DNA from 4 places in the Streptomyces sp. NPDC018029 genome. Region 4 is predicted to be linked to each of the others. Evidence: riboswitches for the same ligand, from Rfam matches in the RefSeq annotation. Region 4 holds a riboswitch; each other region holds the start of a gene.
What was found. A riboswitch is a leader RNA that binds a small molecule or an ion and turns the genes downstream of it on or off. The one in region 4 is predicted to bind cobalamin.
Positions count from the first base shown of each region.

Region 1 (4,978 bases), on a different contig from region 4:
AGCTCCTACGCCAAGATCGAGCCGACCTTCATCGGCATCCCCTTCTTCTACTGGTACCAGATGCTGTGGGTGCTCATCTCCACCGTGCTCACGATGATCGCTTACAAGCTGTGGCAGCGTGACCAGCGCGCCCGCAAGGAAGGGGCGCGGTCATGAAGGACGGAGTCAACGGCGTCGCCCTCGCGGTCTTCATCTTCTTCTTCCTCGCGGTCACCGTCATGGGCTTCCTCGCGGCCCGCTGGCGCAAGGCCGAGAACGACCAGAGCCTGGACGAATGGGGCCTCGGCGGGCGGTCGTTCGGCACCTGGGTCACCTGGTTCCTGCTCGGCGGCGACCTCTACACCGCGTACACCTTCGTGGCCGTCCCCGCGGCGATCTACGCGGCGGGCGCGGCCGGCTTCTTCGCCGTGCCGTACACGATCCTCGTCTACCCGCTGATCTTCACCTTCCTGCCTCGCCTGTGGTCGGTCTCGCACAAGCACGGCTATGTGACCACCTCCGACTTCGTGCGCGGGCGCTTCGGCTCCAAGGGGCTCTCGCTGGCCGTCGCGGTCACCGGCATCCTCGCCACGATGCCGTACATCGCGCTCCAACTGGTCGGAATCCAGGCCGTCCTGGACGTCATGGGGATCGGCGGCGGCCCCGACACCAACTGGTTCATCAAGGACCTGCCGCTGCTGATCGCGTTCGCGGTGCTCGCCGCGTACACGTACTCGTCGGGGCTGCGCGCGCCCGCGCTGATCGCGTTCGTGAAGGACGGCTTGATCTATCTCGTCATCGTCGTCGCGATCATCTACATCCCGATCAAGCTCGGCGGCTTCGACGACATCTTCGCCAAGGCGGGCGAGGCGTTCTCGCAGACCAACCCGGCGACCGACAAGCCGCGGGGCGCGCTCGCGCCGCCGGAGGCCGGTCAGTGGACGTACGCGACCCTGGCGCTCGGCTCGGCCCTCGCGCTCTTCATGTACCCGCACTCGATCACGGCGACGCTCTCCTCCAAGAGCCGGAACGTGATCCGCCGCAACACCACGATCCTGCCCCTGTACTCCCTGATGCTGGGCCTGCTCGCGCTGCTCGGCTTCATGGCGATCGCGGCCGGGGTCAAGGTCGAGAACGGCCAGCTGGCGATCCCGCAGCTCTTCGAGAACATGTTCCCGGACTGGTTCACGGGCGTCGCGTTCGCCGCTATCGGCATCGGCGCGCTCGTCCCGGCCGCCATCATGTCCATCGCGGCCGCGAACCTCTTCACCCGGAACATCTACAAGGACTTCATCAAGCCCGACGCGACGCCCGAGCAGGAGACCAAGGTCTCCAAGCTGGTCTCGCTCATGGTGAAGGTGGGCGCCCTCGTCTTCGTCCTCGGCATGGACAAGACCGTCGCGATCAACTTCCAGCTCCTGGGCGGCATCTGGATCCTGCAGACGATGCCCGCGCTGGTCGGCGGCCTGTTCACCCGGTGGTTCCACCGCTGGGCGCTGCTCGCCGGCTGGGCGGTCGGCATGGTCTACGGCACGCTCGCCGCGTACGGCGTCGCCTCGCCCACGCAGAAGCACTTCGGCGGCTCGTCCGACACGATCCCGGGCATCGGCGAGATCGGCTACATCGGCCTCACCGCGTTCGTCCTGAACGTGGTCGTGACCGTGGTCCTCACCTTCGTCCTGAAGGCGCTGAAGGCGCCCGAGGGCATCGACGAGACGTCGCCGGAGGACTACACGGCGGACGCGGGCGACCCCGGTGTCATACAGGAACTCCCGAAGGCGACGGCGGGCGCCGGACACTGATCCCTGCCACCGCGCACGCGACTCGGGCCGCCGGAAAAAACCGGCGGCCCTTTGTCGTACCCGTGTTGCACACTGCGCCCATGGATTTCACGATCAGCATCAGAGAGGCACGACCCGAGGATCACGAGGCCATCGGCGACCTCACCGCGCAGGCCTATCTCTCCGACGGGCATCTGGACTTCGGAGCGGACGACCCCTATCTCGCGGTGCTGCGCGACGTGCCGTCGCGGGCGGCGGCGGCCGAGGTCCTGGTGGCCGCGGCGGACGGAAAGGTGCTCGGCTGCGTCACCTACGTACCGTCCGGCGGGCCGATGGCCGACATAGCGCGGGACGGCGAGGCCGAGATACGCATGCTGGCCGTCTCCCCCGAGGCGCGGGGCCGGGGTGTGGGCGAGACGCTCGTACGGGAGTGCGTGCGCCGCGCCGAGGAGGCGGGCCGCAGCGCGCTCGTCCTGTCCACGCAGACGTCCATGCACGCCGCCCACCGGCTGTACGAGCGCCTCGGCTTCGTGCGGACGCCCGAGCGCGACTGGAACCCGATCGAGACGGTGCCGCTGCTGACGTACGCGCTGAAACTCTAGCCGCCCCCTCTGCGGGCCGACACAAGATGTGGGCCTGCTTCAAGAGCGCGGCACAAGATGTATGCTCATGCTCGCTGTCGCCGCAGGGGAATCCGGTGCAAGTCCGGAACTGTCCCGCAACGGTAGACGTGTACGCATTTGTCGTACGCGGAGTCCGAAGACCTGCCGGCAGTGCACCCGTGCCGTCCGGCCCGGGTGCCGACCGTCCGGGCCTCGTGGAATGGGCCGGTGGACGCGGTACGCCGCCCTGCCCGGGTGCGCCCGTGTGTGCCGTCCTCTCCCCCAGGCCCAGAGCCGAGCGAGGGAGAGCTCCACGTGACCATCGCGCCTGCCGAACCTGCGTCAGCGCCGTCACAGTCGACCGCCGAGGGTACCGAAGGCACCGACGGACCCGGGGCCGCGCTGCTGCGGACCCTGACCGACCTCACCGCCGACCTCCCCGACACCGACCCCGGCCGGGTCGCCGCCGCCGCGCTGCGCGGCCGCTCGGCCCGGGCCGACGAGGCGGAGCTGCGCGAGCTGGCGACCGAGGCGGCCGCGGGGCTCATCTCGGAGGACCCTGCCTACTCCAAGCTGGCGGCCCGGCTCCTGTCGATCGGCATCCGCGAGGAGGCGGCGACACAGGGCGTGCGCTCCTTCACCGACTCCGTCGCGGTCGGCCACCGCGAGGGCCTGATCGCCGACCGCACGGCGTCCTTCGTCACCGAGCACACGGCCCGGCTCGACGCGCTGGTGGAGGCCGCGCTCGCCGACGGCGCCGACTTCCGCTTCGAGTACTTCGGACTGCGCACCCTGCACAGCCGCTATCTGCTGCGCCACCCGATCACCCGCCAGGTCATCGAGACCCCGCAGCACTTCATGCTGCGCGTGGCGAGCGGCCTCGCGGAGGACGGCAGCGAACGCGCGCTCGACGAGGTCGCCGCGCTGTACCGCCTGATGAGCCGCCTGGACTACCTGCCGTCCTCGCCGACGCTCTTCAACTCCGGCACCCGCCACCCGCAGATGTCGTCCTGCTACCTCCTCGACTCCCCGCTGGACGAGCTCGACTCGATCTACGACCGCTACCACCAGGTCGCGCGGCTCTCCAAGCACGCGGGCGGCATCGGCCTCTCGTACTCCCGCATCCGCTCCCGGGGTTCGCTGATCCGCGGGACGAACGGGCACTCCAACGGCATCGTGCCGTTCCTGAAGACCCTGGACGCCTCGGTCGCCGCCGTGAACCAGGGCGGCCGGCGCAAGGGCGCGGCCGCGGTCTACCTGGAGACCTGGCACTCCGACATCGAGGAGTTCCTGGAGCTGCGCGACAACACCGGTGAGGACCAGCGGCGCACGCACAACCTCAACCTCGCGCACTGGATCCCCGACGAGTTCATGCGCCGGGTCGCCGCCGACCAGCCGTGGTCACTGTTCTCGCCGTCCGACGTCCCCGAGCTCGTCGACCTGTGGGGCGAGGAGTTCGACGCCGCCTACCGGCGGGCGGAGGCCGCAGGGCTCGCGAAGAAGACCATCCCCGCGCGGGACCTGTACGGCCGCATGATGCGCACCCTCGCGCAGACCGGCAACGGCTGGATGACGTTCAAGGACGCCGCCAACCGCACCGCCAACCAGACGGCGGAGCCCGGCCACACCGTGCACTCCTCGAACCTCTGCACGGAGATCCTGGAGGTGACGGACGACGGGGAGACGGCCGTCTGCAACCTCGGCTCGGTGAACCTCGGCGCGTTCGTGGACCCGGCCGCCCAGGACATCGACTGGGAGCGTCTTGACGACACCGTCCGCACCGCCGTCACCTTCCTCGACCGCGTCGTCGACATCAACTTCTACCCGACCGAGCAGGCCGGCTGCTCCAACGCCAAGTGGCGCCCGGTGGGCCTCGGCGCGATGGGTCTCCAGGACGTCTTCTTCCAGCTGAAGCTGCCCTTCGACTCCCCCGAGGCGCGCGCCCTGTCCACCCGGATCGCCGAGCGGATCATGCTCGCCGCGTACGAGGCGTCCGCGGACCTCGCCGAGCGCAACGGCCCGCTGCCCGCCTGGGAGAAGACCCGCACCGCGCGCGGCGTGCTGCACCCGGACCACTACGACGTCGAGCTGACCTGGCCGGAGCGGTGGGCGGCGCTGCGCGACCGTATCGCCACCACCGGCATGCGCAACTCGCTGCTCCTCGCCATCGCGCCGACCGCGACCATCGCGTCCATCGCGGGCGTCTACGAGTGCATCGAGCCGCAGGTCTCCAACCTCTTCAAGCGCGAGACGCTGTCCGGCGAGTTCCTCCAGGTCAACGCCTATCTCGTGAAGGAGCTGAAGCGGCTCGGCGTCTGGGACGCGCAGACCCGCGAGGCGCTGCGCGAGGCCAACGGCTCGGTGCAGGGCTTCGGCTGGATCCCCGAGGACGTGCGGGCGCTGTACCGCACGGCGTGGGAGATCCCGCAGCGCGGCCTGATCGACATGGCCGCGGCGCGCACCCCGTTCCTGGACCAGGCGCAGTCGCTCAACCTGTTCTTGGAGACGCCGACCATCGGCAAGCTCTCCTCGATGTACGCGTACGCCTGGCAGTCGGGCCTGAAGACCACGTACTACCTGCGGTCGCGCCCCGCCACCCGCATCGCCCGCGCCGCC
Region 1 is NZ_JBIRFV010000003.1:676,029-681,006, reverse strand. It holds gene ACH4D5_RS11745 (DUF3311 domain-containing protein) at 1-156, shown strand, start outside; gene mctP (monocarboxylate uptake permease MctP) at 153-1,781, shown strand; gene ACH4D5_RS11735 (GNAT family N-acetyltransferase) at 1,862-2,362, shown strand; cobalamin riboswitch at 2,417-2,547, shown strand; gene ACH4D5_RS11730 (ribonucleoside-diphosphate reductase subunit alpha) at 2,678-4,978, shown strand, end outside.
Region 1: it holds a riboswitch for cobalamin, as region 4 does, so the genes downstream of both, ACH4D5_RS11730 (ribonucleoside-diphosphate reductase subunit alpha) here and ACH4D5_RS04000 (ABC transporter substrate-binding protein) in region 4, are expected to answer to the same signal.

Region 2 (4,978 bases), on a different contig from region 4:
GGCCCAGGAGCGCGGTCAGGGCGGGCGGAGCGTCGGAGCCGGTCAGCGCTTCGGCGGTGAACACGGCGGGCACGGCGCCCGGCCGGTCGTCGTGCAGGGGATAGGTGATCCAGGGCTGGGGTTCGGCGGTGTCGTCCAGAGCGGGGTAGTGCGACCCGAACAGGGTGGGGATCAGGAGGAGCCCGCGCCCGCCGAGGCGGACGTCGGCGTCCCGTCCGGAAGCCATGGTCAGGTGCAGGACGGGCGGATCCCAGGTGATGTAGCGGGGGTTGAGCCCGCTCAGGAGACGCTCGACGCCGTGCCCGGCCAGTTGCTGGAGCCTGCGGGTGCGGTCGACCTGGGCGAGCCTGTCGATGCGCGACCAGTACGGCGCGATGAAGTGCTGGTGGGCATGGGCGACCGTGTCCGCCAACTCTCCCACCAGGGAAGGGTCCCGGCCGAGTGAGCGGACGGCCGGCGAGAGGCCCCGGGGGCGGCCGGGCGCCCACTGCCGCAGATCCTTCCGGACGCGGTCGGCAGGTGTGCCGCGCAGCCGGTCGACCAGGTCGTCCGGGTGGCCCTCGCCGCTCAGGTCCAGGAAGTCCACCGCCGCGCCGGTGGCGGGGATCAGCTCGCACAACGTCCCTATCCGGGGCGGCAGATGCCGGGCCGCCCGGCTGCGCCAGGCGTCGAACCGGACGGGGTGGGAGCGCTCCTGGAGCAATCGGACGGCGATCTCCAGTTCGAGCAAGGGCCGTGGCGCCGCGGCCAGTCGGGTGCGGGCCAGGTCTTCGGCGGTGAGGTGGATACGCAACGTCACCCGGGCGATCCTCCTCGCGGCCTTCGATTCGGGCCAGCCCGAAACGAGTCGATCAGTGGCGGCCAGCGGCCAACACTGGCGGGGCCGGGAGAACGCAGCACCGTCCCGGCCAGGGGGGGAGGACGGCGCCGCGCGGCACCTCGCTGCCCGCGGCGCCGGTGCCCGCCCCCGTGCTCCCAACGCTCCACTCCGACGGAAGGAAAATCTGTGCGTCACATGAAGAAGGCCGCCCTGCTCGTGTCCGCGACGGCTCTGACCACCGCGCTCGCTGCCACGCCCGCGGTGGCCGACACGCACGGGAGCAGCGCTCCGAAGGCCACCGCGTCCTCCGCCGCGAGCGAGGCGGCCGACAGGTCCGCGGACGAGTTCGGCGCGATGTCGTGGATCTATGTGGGCACCTACCGCACCCTGTCCGCGTGCGAGGCCGACGGCCGGAACTCCATCTACTCCGAGTGGGACTGCAAGAAGAACCCCAGCAGCGGCAAGTGGCAGCTGTGGGTGAACGACGAGTCCTGATCGAACGTCGAAGGCGCTGCGGCGCTGAGGCGTTGAGGCGCTGAGGAGTTGAGAACGACCGGCCATTGAGCGTCCAGGGCCCCCACCCCGAGGGTGGGGGCCCTGGACGTTCGGGGCCGCCAGACCTACGCATGGCCTCTGAGCAGGGGCGTATGCGGTGGTGGTGTGCGCTCGGGTGTGACACCGGCGCGACCGCCGTGCAAGTTGTCAGGGCGATTTTTGCGCACTAGTGTCACCACGCCTTGGTGCTCGGGAAATCCGGTGTGATGCCGGTGCGGCCCTCGCCACTGTGATCGGGAAGTCCGGCTCCAGCCCTCGCGGCAGCCACTGGGTACACACGTACCCGGGAAGGCGGAGTCCGGTCGGTACGACCCGTCAGCCAGGAGACCGGCCAAGGCACGTTGTCCATCCACGAGGTGCTGGAGAGGGTCTGCTGAGCCATGCACATAGCCGAGGGTTTCCTCCCGCCGGCGCACGCGATCGCCTGGGGCGTAGCGTCCGCGCCGTTCGTCGTCCACGGAGTCCGCTCCCTGACCCGTGAAGTCAAGGAACATCCGGAGAGCACGCTGCTCCTCGGTGCCTCCGGGGCCTTCACGTTTGTCCTTTCCGCGTTGAAAATCCCCTCGGTGACGGGCAGTTGCTCGCACCCGACGGGGACCGGGCTCGGGGCGATCCTGTTCCGGCCGCCGATCATGACGGTGCTCGGCACCATCACCCTGCTCTTCCAGGCCCTGCTGCTCGCCCACGGCGGACTCACCACCCTGGGCGCCAACGTGTTCTCCATGGCGATCATCGGCCCCTGGGCGGGTTACGCGGTCTACCGGCTCCTGAGGCGGTACGACGTGCCGCTCATGGTCACCGTGTTCTTCGGGGCGTTCGTCGCCGACCTGACCACGTACTGCGTCACCAGCGTCCAGCTGGCCCTGGCGTTCCCCGACCCCGGCAGCGGATTCCTGGGCGCCCTGGGCAAGTTCGGCGGCATCTTCGCCGTCACCCAGATCCCCCTGGCGGTCAGTGAAGGACTGCTCACCGTCCTGGTGATGCGCCTGCTCGTGCAGTCCAGCAAGGGCGAACTCACCCGCCTCGGCGTACTGCTGCAGCGCAAGCAGGCGGACACCACGAAGAAGGCGGACACGACGAAGAAGACCGAGACGGGGGCCAGTGCCTGATGAGCCGGAACGCGAAGATCAACACACTGCTGCTCCTCATCGTCGCCGCGCTCGCGGTCCTTCCCCTGGCGCTCGGTCTCGGCGACGACGAGGAAGAGCCGTTCGCCGGCGCCGACGCCCAGGCCGAGACGGCGATCACCGAGATCGACCCGGACTATGATCCATGGTTCTCGCCGCTGTACGAACCCCCGTCCGGGGAAGTCGAGTCGGCGCTGTTCGCCCTGCAGGCGGCCATCGGCGCGGGCGTCCTCGCCTACTACTTCGGGCTGCGCAAGGGCCGCCGCCAGGGCGCGGAACAGGCCCGGGCGGAAGCGGCACGGCCTGAAGCGGCGCGGCCTGAAGCGGCGCGGCCGGAGGCGTCGGACGGCTCCGACGAGCCGGTCGACGCGGGCGGCCCCCGGTCCGGGACCGAGCGGGTCTGACCCGGCGTGCTGCCCATCGACGCGGCGGCGCACAGCAGTCACTGGCGCCGCCGGCATCCCGTGGACAAGGCCGTGCTCGGTCTCGGCCTCACCGTCTTGGCCATCTCGCTGCCGCCCTGGCCGGGCGCCGTCCTGGTGCTGGTCGCCGCACTCGCCCTGCTGCTGGGCCCGGCGGGCGTGCCGCCCGGCAAACTGTGGCGCGCCTACCGCGTGCCGCTCGGCTTCTGCGTGACCGGCGCCCTGACTCTGCTCATCCAGGTCGGCGGTCCCGGCGGGTTCGTGGCGTTCGCGGACGGCGGCCCGGCGCGCGCGGGCGGTCTGCTCCTGCGGACCTCCGCGGCCTCGCTCGGCGTGCTCCTGTTCGCCTTCACCACGCCCATGTCGGACCTGCTGCCCCGCCTGGTGAAGGCGGGGGTGCCCGCGCCGGTCGTGGACGTGGCGCTGGTCACGTACCGGATGAGCTTCCTGCTCCTGGACTCTATGAGCCGGATCCGGCAGGCGCAGGCCGCCCGGCTCGGCCACACCACCCGCGCCGCCACCTGGCGCTCCCTGGCCGGCCTTGGCGCCACCGCGTTCGTGCGCGCCTTCGACCGGGCGAGCCGGCTGCAGGCCGGGCTCGCCGGGCGCGGCTACGACGGCACCCTGCGCGTCCTCGTGCCCGAGGCCCGGATCTCACGGCCCTTCCTCGCCGCCGGCGCGGTGCTTCTCGTGGGCCTGGTGGCCCTGACCCTCGTACTGGAAAGGTTCCTTCCATGAGCGCCACGAGTGCGACGAGCGCCGGGGGCGGCGCGAGCGCCATGAGTCAGCCCGTGGTCGCTCTCCGCGCGGTGTCCTACGCGTACGAGGACGGGCCCACCGTGCTCAGCGGCCTCGACTTCGACGTCGTCGAGGGCCGTGCCCTCGCGCTGCTCGGACGCAACGGCAGCGGCAAGACCACCCTCATGCGGCTGCTCAGCGGCGGACTGCGGCCCGCCTCCGGCGAGTTGACGGTCGAGGGTGTCCCCGTGACGTACCACCGCAAGGGCCTGACCCGGCTGCGCACGACCGTGCAGCTGGTGGTGCAGGACCCGGACGACCAGCTGTTCGCCGCGTCGGTCGAACAGGACGTCTCCTTCGGCCCCTTGAACCTCGGCCTGCCCGACGCCGAGGTCCGGGCCCGAGTCGCCGAGGCGCTCGCCGCCCTCGACATCACAGCGCTCGCCGACCGGCCCACCCACCTGCTCTCCTACGGCCAGCGGAAGCGGACCGCCATCGCCGGAGCCGTGGCGATGCGCCCCCGCGTACTCATCCTCGACGAGCCGACCGCGGGACTCGACCCCGACGGCCAGGAACGCCTCCTCGCCACCCTGCAACGGCTGCGGGACGCCGGGACGACCGTGGTCATGGCGACCCACGACGTCGACCTGGCCCTGCGCTGGGCCGACGACGCGGCGCTGCTCACCCCCTCCGGAGTGCGGACGGGGCCGGTGGCCGAGACGCTGGCCCGGCGGGACCTCCTGGCCGAGGCCGGGCTGCACCTGCCGTGGGGCATCGCCGTCGGCGAGCTGCTGCGCACGTGCGGGCTGGCGGCGGATACGGAGAAGGAGCCGCGTACGGCGGAGGAGTTGGCGGCCCTGGCCGCCGGGGCCCGTGACCGAGGCTCTTCTCAGCAGTGCCGGTACACGTAGCCGTCCTCGCCTGCGGCGCGTACGTCGCGGTCGCGCAGCGTCACGGAGAGCTTCTTGCCCCAGGTGCGGCAGGCGGTGTCGAAGTCCTTCGTCACGTACTCGATGTCGAAGACCTTCCCGTCGTACGCGGACGCGAAGTCCGGGCACTCCTTGTAGCGCGCGCACTCCTCGGTCACGGCGAAGTCGAAGCCGATCCGCTCACGGTGGTCCAGCAGGTCGGTGGTGTTCTTCTGGGCGATGGCCAGGCCCTGGCGGTGCGCGCGCTGGGCGAGGAGGCGGGCGAAGGCGGCCGCGTCGTCGGTGGTGAGCAGACCGTCCGAGCGTTCGTAGGAGTCGAGGTTGTCGGGCTCCACCGCGTCGAACCCCGCCTTCGCGCAGCCGTCGATCCACGAGCCGACGATCTCG
Region 2 is NZ_JBIRFV010000008.1:242,610-247,587, reverse strand. It holds gene ACH4D5_RS25055 (ArsR/SmtB family transcription factor) at 1-799, opposite strand, end outside; gene ACH4D5_RS25050 (hypothetical protein) at 1,007-1,315, shown strand; cobalamin riboswitch at 1,542-1,726, shown strand; gene ACH4D5_RS25045 (energy-coupling factor ABC transporter permease) at 1,756-2,484, shown strand; gene ACH4D5_RS25040 (energy-coupling factor ABC transporter substrate-binding protein) at 2,484-2,906, shown strand; gene cbiQ (cobalt ECF transporter T component CbiQ) at 2,913-3,662, shown strand; gene ACH4D5_RS25030 (energy-coupling factor ABC transporter ATP-binding protein) at 3,704-4,573, shown strand; gene ACH4D5_RS25025 (endo alpha-1,4 polygalactosaminidase) at 4,552-4,978, opposite strand, start outside.
Region 2: it holds a riboswitch for cobalamin, as region 4 does, so the genes downstream of both, ACH4D5_RS25045 (energy-coupling factor ABC transporter permease) here and ACH4D5_RS04000 (ABC transporter substrate-binding protein) in region 4, are expected to answer to the same signal.

Region 3 (4,978 bases), 850 kb from region 4:
TGCGCGGCGGTGCGGGATGCGGCCCAGGCGTACGACATCTCGTACGGTCAACTCGACCTGGGTCGAGGCGTGTTGCTCGACGACGGCGACCCGGCGCGCCACCTCGCGGCGGCCCGTGTCGGACAGCGGGCGGCCGTCCAGGGTGACCACTCCGGAGGCCGGGGCGAGGACGCCCGCGAGGATGCGCAGGAGCGTGGACTTGCCGGATCCGTTGGGGCCGAGGAGCCCCACCATGGCGCCGTCGGGCGGCGCGAGGCTGACGCCGTCGACGACGAGCCGCCCGCCCGCCTCACGGGAGACCCGGTCGGCACGCAGGCCGGGGGCATCCGGGGCGCCCGTGCCGTCCGGCGCGCCCGCGTCACCCGAGGCGCCCGGGAGCATCACGTCGTACGTCATGACGTCCTCCGCGTCCGGTACAGCACGGCCACGAACGCCGGTACGCCGATGAGCGAGGTCACCACGCCGACCGGGACCTCCTGGGGTTCCAGTGCCGTGCGGGCCAGCGTGTCCACCCAGACCAGGAAGACCGCGCCGGCGAGCGCGGTGACCGGGAGCAGCCGGGCGTGGCCGGAGCCGACGACCGCGCGGGCCGCGTGCGGCAGGACGAGGCCGACGAAGCCGATGGCGCCCGCCGAGCTGACGAGGGCCGCGGTCAGGAGAGCGGTCGTGCAGAGCAGGACGAGCCGGGTGCGGGCCACCCGGACGCCCAGCGCCGCCGCGGCCTCCGGGCCGAACGCGAAGGCGTCGAGCGTGCGGGCGTGGCCCAGGCAGACGACCAGCGTGACCGCGAGCACCGCGCCGCACAGCCAGACGTCCGTCCAGCCGGTACCGCTGAGGGAGCCGAGGAGCCAGAAGAGGATGCCGCGGGTGGTCTCCGCGTCGCCCGCCGTGAGGACGACGAACGACGTGAGCGCGGAGAACAGCTGCATGGCCGCCACGCCGGACAGCACGACCCGGTCCGTCGTGTCGCCGAGCGTGTGGCTCAGGAGCAGGACCAGCGCGAAGGAGCAGAGCGCGCCCGCGAAGGCGCCCGCCGAGGCCGAGACCGCTCCCCCGCCGACGCCGAGGACGACGACCGCGACCGCTCCCGTGGACGCCCCGGACGACACCCCGAGCACGAACGGGTCGGCGAGCGGGTTGCGGAGCAGCGACTGCATGACCGCCCCGCAGACCGCGAGGCCCGCGCCGCAGACCGCGGCGAGCAGGGTGCGGGGCATCCGCAGGTTCCAGACGATGCCGTCCCTGATCGGGGTGAGGGGGCTCTCGCCCCAGCCGAGGTGCGCGACGACGGTCGCCCACACGTCCGGCACGGAGATGTCCGCGGGCCCGATGGTGACGGCCACGGAGACGGACAGGACGAGCGCGGCGACCCCGGCCACCCAGAGGAGGCCGAGCCGCAGTCCGTGCCGTATGAAGACGACGGGTGCGGGGACCGTGTCCCTGCCGGGTGCTGCCTCCGTCACTTGACGAGCCCGAATTTCCGCAGGCCCGCGGCGACCTGTTCGATGCCGTCGACCGTGCGGATCGTGGGGTTCATGGCCTGGCCGCTGAGGAGGACGTACCGCTTCTTCTTCACGGCGGTCAGGTTCTTCGTCGCCGGGTTGGTCTCCAGGAACTTGATCTTCGCGGCCGCGCTCTCGGCCGACTGCGACTTGCGTGTGAGGTCGCCGATGACGAGGACGTCGGGGTCGCGGTCGGCGACGGTCTCCCAGTTGATCTGGGGCCATTCCTCGCGGGTGTCGTCGAAGACGTTCTTCGCGCCGAGTTCGCGGGTGATGATGCCGGGCGCGCCGCAGCAGCCCGCCATGTAGGGGGCGTCGGAGTTGGCGAACCAGTACAGGAGCGTCACGTCGGAGGCGGCCGCCTCGTCGATGTCCTTCGTGGCCTTCGTGATGCGGCCCTTCAGGTCCGCGACCAGCTTCTCGCCGCGCTTCCCGACGTGGAAGACCTTCGCCAGGTCGCGCACCTCTTTGTAGACGGTGTCCATGGTGAGGGTCTTGACGCGTTTGCCGTCGCCGCCGCTGTCGTTGTCCTTGCCCGCGCAGTCGGTGGGCGAGACGTAGACGGGGACGCCGAGTTCGGTGAACTTCGTGCGCTCGGCGACGCCGCCCTTGCCGACCGTGTAGAGGAAGGAGGCGCTGACGAAGTCGGGCTCCTTGGAGAGGACCTTCTCCAGCGCCGGGTAGCGGTCGGCGAGCCGCTCCACCTTCGCGTTGTCCTTCTCCAGGTTCTTCAGGACCGGGTCGGTCCAGGTGCCGGTGCCGACCATGCGGTCGGCGAGGCCGAGGGAGAGGAGGATCTCCGTGGAACCCTGGTCGAGGGAGACGGCCCGCCGGGGCGGCGCGTCGACCTTCGCCTCCTTGCCACAGGAGGCGACCGTCACCGGATAGCCGTCGGCGCTCCCGCCCGCCGACTTCTCCGCGGAGCCGCCGCCGCACGCGGTGAGCGTGAGCGTGCCGGCACAGAGCAGGGCGGACAGAGTGGATATACGGGCTGTCGAGGACACGTGATCCCTTGGGTCTCGCGGCTCATACGCGGAGCCTGGCCTGCGTCACGACCTCCGTCGCCCGGTGTGCGAGCGGAGGCGCCAGCAGGTCTTCGGACTCGGGATCGACCGGGCGGGGCGCCTTCCCGGGCGTCCTGGAACGCCCAGTGGCCGTGGCCCCGCCCGTCCCCCTCACCGCTGCGCGTCAGTTCCGGATTCGCACCGGATTCCCTGGCCCAGGTGTGGGTTTGACTGGCTTGCGCAAGTTATCACGCGCCCTCGCGGGGGCGATCCGGGCCGTGGACCGGTGCGGGCCTCGGCTCGCCGCGGTAGGTACCGAAGGACCAGCGGTTTCCCTCGGGGTCCTCGATGCCGAACTCGCGGCTGCCGTACGGCTTGTCCTCGATCTCTCGGGTGATCTTGACGCCGGCCTCGGTGAGGCGGGCGTACAGGGCGTCCACGTGGTCGGTGACGACGTAGGCACCGGACGTGCCCGGCTTTCCGCAGGCCGCGGCCGCCGACTCGGGGTCGTACGAGCCGAGCATGATGCCGCCGCCCTCGGGCCAGTCGAGCTGGGCGTGGGCCACGCGGCCGCCGTCCTCGTAGACGGCGGTGCGCAGGAAGCCGACGGTGCCGACGAGGAAGTCGATCAGCGCGAGGGCGTCCTCGGCCTGGAGCGCCGGCCAGATGGCGGGGGCGGGTGCGGTTCCAGGGGCGCCAGGGGCACCAGGCGTGGTGTCAGGTGTGGTGTCAGGTGTGGTGTTCATGTCTCTCACTCTTCTCCGCCGTCGTGCGCCCCGGCTTGGATATTCCGGCACTCCTCGGCCAGCCAGCGGGTGGGGCTCGCCTCCGTGTACTGCCGGAAGTCGCGGACGAGGTGGGAGTGGTCGTAGTAGCCGGTGTCGGCGGCGACCCGGGCGAGGTCCGGCGGCCCGCCCGCCGCGACGGCACGGACCACGGCGGCCTTGGCGTGCTGGAAACGCATCAGGCGGGCGGCCTGTTTGGGGCTCAGCCCGGTCTCGGCGCGGAACAGCGCGGTCAGCCGGCGCTCGCTGAGCGCCACGTGCCGTGACAGGCCGCCGAGGGTGCCCGCGCCCCGGTGCCTGGCCAGCCACGCCCATGCCTCGGCGACCTCCGGGCGCACGGCCCCGGCGGCGCGGTCCTCGGCCGCGCGCCGCCGCAGATAGCCGGAGAGCAGGGCGAAGCGGTCCTCCCAGCGGTCCAGTTCGCACAGGCGCTCGCGGAGGTCGGCGGCGCGGTCGCCGAGGACGTCGGTGCCGCCGACGACGAGCTGTCCGGCCAGTTCCGCGGCGGGCAGACCGAGGAGCGGGCGGGCCGCGAGGGGGTGCACGGCGAGCTGGATGCCCGCCTCGTGCTCGGGCTGTACGACGTACGCGGGGCTCTGGTGCAGGCCGCCCACGACGATGTCGGTGCGCGCCGCGTCCGGTCCCGTGGCCTGGCCGGGGGTGGCGCCGGTGGCGATGGGGCCGTCCAGCGAGAAGATCAAGGTCAGATACGGGGACGGGAGGCCCCGGTGCAGGGCGGGCCGCTGCCCCGCGGTGCGGTAGCCGACCGCGGAGACGACCATGCCGCCGAGCCGTGGAACGGTCCGGACGAACTCACGGGAGCCCATGCGTTCCAGTATGCGGGGCGTGGCCCGGACGCGTCGCGGAGTCCCCTACCGCTACCCCCGTCCCCCTCCCCCATACCCCCCGCCCCCGGTGACTTCGATCATGGGAAATGAGCGTCCCGGCCCATAGCATGGCGCGCCGCTCCGGACGGGGCCGCGCATCGCTTTCAGGAAACGGCAGGGACGTAGAGACATGGCAGTACGGGCAAAGGGCAAGCTGGCCGTCATCGGTGCCACGGGGGCGCTGGCCGCCGCCGTCCTCGCGGGCAGCGCACTGTGGCCGACGAGCGAGGCGACCGCCGCCGACACCTCCGTGGCCACCGCCCGTGAGCTGTCGCACTGGCCGAAGCCCGTCGCGAAGAAGCTCGGCAAGGTCATCGCGGAGAACGGCCACAAGGGCGCGTACGCCGTCTTCGACGCGGACAACACGACGTACCGCAACGACCTCGAAGAGTCGCTGCTGCCCTTCCTGGAGATGAAGGGCGTCCTGAGCCGCAAGACCATGGACCCGTCCCTGAAAGTCATCCCCTTCAAGGACAAGGCCGGGCACAAGGAGAGCCTCTACAGCTACTACAACCGGCTGTGCGAGGTGGACGACCAGGTCTGCTACCCCTGGGCCGCGCAGATCTTCTCCGGCCTCACGCTGAAGGAGCTCAAGGGGTACGTCGACGAACTCCTGGGGTACAAGAAGCCGATCCCCGCCGAGTACTACGAGGACGGCAAGCTCACGAAGACCGAGGTGAAGGCGCCGGAGGTCTCGCGCGGCATGCAGCAGTTGTACAGGACGCTGCGCTCGCACGGCATCGAGGTGTACGTGGTCAGCGCGGCCGGCGAGGACCTGGTGCGCATGGTCCTCGCCGACC
Region 3 is NZ_JBIRFV010000001.1:58,380-63,357, forward strand. It holds gene ACH4D5_RS00265 (ABC transporter ATP-binding protein) at 1-396, opposite strand, end outside; gene ACH4D5_RS00270 (FecCD family ABC transporter permease) at 393-1,412, opposite strand; gene ACH4D5_RS00275 (ABC transporter substrate-binding protein) at 1,460-2,506, opposite strand; cobalamin riboswitch at 2,572-2,757, opposite strand; gene ACH4D5_RS00280 (VOC family protein) at 2,755-3,252, opposite strand; gene ACH4D5_RS00285 (helix-turn-helix domain-containing protein) at 3,258-4,118, opposite strand; gene ACH4D5_RS00290 (haloacid dehalogenase-like hydrolase) at 4,309-4,978, shown strand, end outside.
Region 3: it holds a riboswitch for cobalamin, as region 4 does, so the genes downstream of both, ACH4D5_RS00275 (ABC transporter substrate-binding protein) here and ACH4D5_RS04000 (ABC transporter substrate-binding protein) in region 4, are expected to answer to the same signal.

Region 4 (4,978 bases):
CGCCGCCGGTGTAGGTGCGGAGGATGGTCGGGATGCGGACCTCGATGGCCATGGCTGGGGGCTCCTGTCGGGGGGCGGGAAAGTGCGGACGGTGGGCGCGCGGCGGCGCTGTGCTTGCGGGGTGGTGCCTGGCGTACGCGGGGTGCGCCCGCGTGCGTGGTGCGGCGCCGCGGCCCACGGCCGGGCGGCGGATCGGTTCAGCGGGAACAGATCGCGCTGGCGAGGCGGCACAGGTCGACGTGCAGCCGCGCCACGAGCAGCAGGGGTGCGCTCGGCGTCTCTTCGCTCACGTCATGGGGAACCATGCGGTCATCGTATCGATTCCCGGTCCGGATCCCGGAATGTGATCTCACCTGCTGGACGGAATCCGTTCAGGATGCGGGCGGCGGCAGGTAGACGACGGTCGGGGCGCCGGTCAGCGGATGCGTGCTGACCTCGGCCGTCACGCCGTACACGGTGGCGAGCAGCTCGGCCGTGAGGACCTCCTTGGGCGCCCCGGAGGCGACGAGGCGGCCGCCGTCGAGGACGTAGAGGCGGTCGCAGTAGTACGCCGCGAGGTTCAGGTCGTGCAGGGCCAGGAGGTTCGTCGTGCCCAAGTTCCGTACGAAGGAGAGGATTTCGAGCTGGTAGCGGATGTCGAGGTGGTTGGTGGGCTCGTCGAGGACGACGAGGGTGGGCTGCTGCACCAGGGCGCGGGCCACCAGGGCCCGCTGGCGCTCGCCGCCGGACAGGGAGGGGAAGGCGCGGTCGGCCAGCTCCTCGACGCCGACGCGGGCGAGGGCCGCCGTGACGAGTTCCTCGTCGGCCGCCGTGTCCGCCTCCCAGAACCGCTTGTGCGGGGAGCGGCCCATCGCGACCACCTGCCGGACGGTCAGCTCGAACGCCGCCTGCCCGTCCTGCGGCACGGTGGCCAGGCGCCGGGCGCGGGCCTTCGGGGTCATCGTGTGCAGGTCGTCGCCGTCGAGGAGTGCGTGGCCCGCGGTGGGGCGCAGCGTGCCGTAGACGCAGCGGAGCAGCGTCGTCTTGCCGCTGCCGTTGGGGCCGACGACGCCGACGGTCTCGCCGGGGGCGGCGGTGAGGTCCACGGCGTCGACGAGCCGCCTGCCGTCGATCTCGTACGAGAGGGCCTGGGTGCGCAGCTCGCCGGTCATGCCGGGACTCCTTCGGTACGCCGCCGCAGCAGCCACAGGAAGAACGGGCCGCCGGTCAGCGCGGTGAGCACGCCGACGGGGATGTCCTGCGGCGCGGCGACGGTGCGTGCGGCGAGGTCGGCGACGACCAGGAAGACCGCGCCCATCAGCGCCACCACGGGGAGCAGCGCGCGGTGCGCGGCGCCGACCAGCATGCGGGCGGCGTGCGGCACCATGAGGCCGACGAAGCCGATGGCTCCGCTGTACGCGACGAGGACGCCGGTCAGGAGCGAGGCGAGGACGAAGACGCCGGCGCGGAAGCGGGCGGCGTGCAGGCCGAGGACGGTGGCGCCCTCCTCCCCGGCGAGGAGCAGGTCGAGGGGCCGGGCCATGGACACCAGGAGGGCCGTGCCGACGGCGAGGGTGGCGCAGGGCAGGGCGAGCATGTCCCAGCGGGCGCTGCCGAGGCCGCCCAGCGTCCAGTACAGGACTTCCTTGAGGTGGTCCGCGCTGTCGGCGGTGACGAGGATGAGGCTGGTCAGCGCGGTCAGGATGTACGAGACGGCGACGCCCGCGAGAATCAGGCGGCCGGTGGCGAAGCTGCCGCCGCCGCGGGCCAGGGCGTAGATGAGGACGAGGGAGAGCAGCGCGCCCGCGAAGGAGGCGGCCGGGATCGTGACGGTGGTGGACAGGGCCGCGCCGAGGCCGAAGACGCTGCCGAGCACGATCGCGCAGACCGCGCCGACGGAGGCGCCCGAGGAGACGCCGAGCAGGAACGGGTCGGCGAGGGGGTTGCGGACGAGGGCTTGCAGGACGGTGCCGATGACCGCGAGCCCGGCGCCCACCGTCGCCCCGAGCAGGACTCTGGGCAGGCGGACGTCCAAAACGATCGTGCGGAACGGGGAGGGTTCGGCGCGGCCCGTGAGGATGTCCAGGACGTCGGCGGCAGGGATGCGGACGGAGCCGAGGGCGAGACCGGCCACGAGCGCCACCGCGAGGGCCGCGCAGAGCGTCGTCACGACGGTGGCGTAGCGCAGGTGCTTCACAGCTGTGCCGCCAGCTTCCTCACCGCCTCGGGTGCTCGTACTCCCGTGACCATGTCGGAGAGCCGCAGGACCGCGAAGCGCTTGTTCTTGACGGCGGGGACGTCCTTGAGGACGGGGTCCTCCAGGAGGCGCTTCTTCTTCTGGGCGACCGTGGTGGCGCCGTAGTCGAGGATCAGGATCGTCTCGGGCCTGCGCTCGACGACCGATTCCCAGGACGCGTCGCTGAAGGACTTGTCGACGTGGGCGAAGATGTTGCGGCCGCCCGCCCGCTCGATGATGTCGTTGCCGATGCCGCGGCCGCCCGCGGTGAACGCCGTCTTGTCGCCGCTGTCGTAGACGAAGACGGAGAGCGGCTTCTTGTCCTTGGACTTCTTGGCGGTGGCGGCCAGTTCGCGCTGGGCGCCCTTCACCCAGCGGTCGGCGCGGGCCCGCACCCCGAAGGTGGAGCCGACCTCGCGGACCTCGCGGTAGACGTCGTCCATGGAGACGGGCTTCTTGGCGCAGCCCTCTACGTTGAGGCGGCTCTCGATGCCGGACTTGGCGAGTGCCGAGCGGCTGCGGCCGTCGCCGGCGAGGAAGGCGCTGGCGTAACCGCCGTAGACGAAGTCGGGATTGGCGGAGAGCAGCTTCTCGTAGGAGGGGTACTCCTTGGCGAGCACCGGGAGCGACTTGTAGGCCTTCTCATACTTCGGGAGGACCTTGTCGTCGAGGTAGGCGGTGCCGGCGATGTGGTCCTTCAGACCGAGTTCCAGCATCACTTCGGTGGTGTGCTGGTTCATGGTGACGGCGCGCTTCGGAGGTGCGTCGTAGGTGGTCTTCACGCCGCAGTTGGTGACGGTGTACGGGAATCCTGCGGTCTTGGCGGCGGGCTTGCTGTCACCGCCGGAGCCGGACGAGGAGCACGCGGCGAGCGGGACGAGCAGGGCCGCGGCGGCCAGGGCACGTATCGGTCGGGACATGGCTGAACTGCCTCCTCCAGGGGATTTCCGCGTCCCCTGCGTCGTGTGGAGGAAGGCGGCAGGTCAGTTCCTGACTCCCCCGCCCCGGCCGGCGCGTGCCGGTGGGGCGGGGTCACAGTGGCGGGACCGTGCCGGGTTCGCACCGGCTTCCTGGGTCCTGCCGCCCTCGTGAGTAAAGCTCAGTATGCCTGTACGACCTTTACGTCTTCCTCGGTGACCTCGCCGTCGACGATCCGGTACGAGCGGAACTGGAAGGGGCCCGCGTCGTCGGTGTCCGCCGTGGAGACCAGGACGTAGTGGGCGCCGGGTTCGTTGGCGTACGTGATGTCGGTGCGCGAGGGGTAGGCCTCGGTCGCCGTGTGCGAGTGGTAGATGATCACCGGCTCCTCGTCGCGGTCGTCGAGCTCGCGGTAGAGCTTGAGCAGGTCGCCCGAGTCGAACTCGTAGAACGTGGGCGAGCGCGCGGCGTTGAGCATCGGGATGAACCGCTCGGGGCGGCCGGTGCCCGCCGGGCCCGCGACCACGCCGCACGCCTCGTCGGGGTGGTCCTGGCGCGCGTGCGCGACGATCTGGTCGTGGAGGGCCTGGGTGATGGTCAGCATGGCGCCAGGATAAGCAGAGGGGCCCGTGCGTACCGGAGTGTGGTACGCGCGGGCCCGAATGCTGGACAGCGGCCTTGGGGAGCCGGTCAGTCCTTGGAGAGGCGGTCGCCGGTGGAGGCATCCGCGGAGGCGTCCTCGGGGAGGCCGATCTTCCGCTTGTTGAACGCCGCGGCCTGCGGGTTGCGGCTCTTGAGGACCAGGTAGGAGACGCCGAGAATCGCGGCCCAGACCGGAGCGGCGTACAGCGAGATCCGCGCGTCCTTGTCGACGCCCATCATCACGATGACCATGCCGATGAAGAGCAGCGCGAACCAGCTGGTGTACGGGGCGCCCGGGGCCCGGAAGGTGGACTGCGGCAGCTCGCCGCGGTCGGCCTTGCGGCGGTAGCGGATCTGGCAGGCCAGGATCATGATCCAAGCCCACATGCCGGAGATGGTCGCGAAGGAGACGACGTAGTTGAACGCCTCGCCCGGCCACTGGTAGTTGATCCAGACGCCGACCAGCATGAACGCGGCGGAGGCCGTGGTGCCGATGAGCGGCAGGCCGTTCTTCGTGAGCTTGGTGAAGAACTTCGGGCCCTGGCCGTTCATCGCCAGGTCGCGCAGCATGCGGCCGGTGGAGTACATGCCGGAGTTGCAGGAGGAGAGCGCGGCGGTGAGGACCACGAAGTTCACGATCGCGGCGCCGACGCCGAGGCCCATCTTCTCGAAGGCCGCGACGAACGGCGAGACGCCCGGCTGGAAGTGCGTCCACGGCACGACCGACAGGATCATGATGAGCGCGCCGACGTAGAAGACGGCGATGCGCCACGGCACGGTGTTGATGGCCTTGGGCAGGACGGTCTTCGGGTCCTTGGACTCGCCCGCGGTGACGCCGACGAGCTCGACGGCGAGGAAGGCGAACATCACGATCTGCAGCGTCATCAGCGTGGAGCCGATGCCGTTCGGGAAGAAGCCGCCCTGGTTCCACAGGTGGGCCACGGTCGCGGTGTCACCGGCGTCGGAGAAGCCGATGGTGAGGATGCCGATGCAGATCAGGATCATGCCGATGATGGCGGTGACCTTGACCATCGAGAACCAGAACTCCAGCTCGCCGAAGAGCTTCACGGAGATGAGGTTCGCGCCGTACAGGATGACCGTGAAGATCAGCGCGTACGCCCATTGCGGGACGGAGCCGTGTGTCCAGTACTGCATGTACTGGGCGGCCGCTGTCACTTCCGTGATGCCGGTGACGACCCAGAA
Region 4 is NZ_JBIRFV010000001.1:903,648-908,625, forward strand. It holds gene ACH4D5_RS03980 (MoaD family protein) at 1-52, opposite strand, end outside; gene ACH4D5_RS03985 (putative leader peptide) at 198-305, opposite strand; gene ACH4D5_RS03990 (ABC transporter ATP-binding protein) at 372-1,151, opposite strand; gene ACH4D5_RS03995 (FecCD family ABC transporter permease) at 1,148-2,176, opposite strand; gene ACH4D5_RS04000 (ABC transporter substrate-binding protein) at 2,173-3,135, opposite strand; cobalamin riboswitch at 3,179-3,342, opposite strand; gene ACH4D5_RS04005 (Mov34/MPN/PAD-1 family protein) at 3,315-3,737, opposite strand; gene ACH4D5_RS04010 (amino acid permease) at 3,824-4,978, opposite strand, start outside.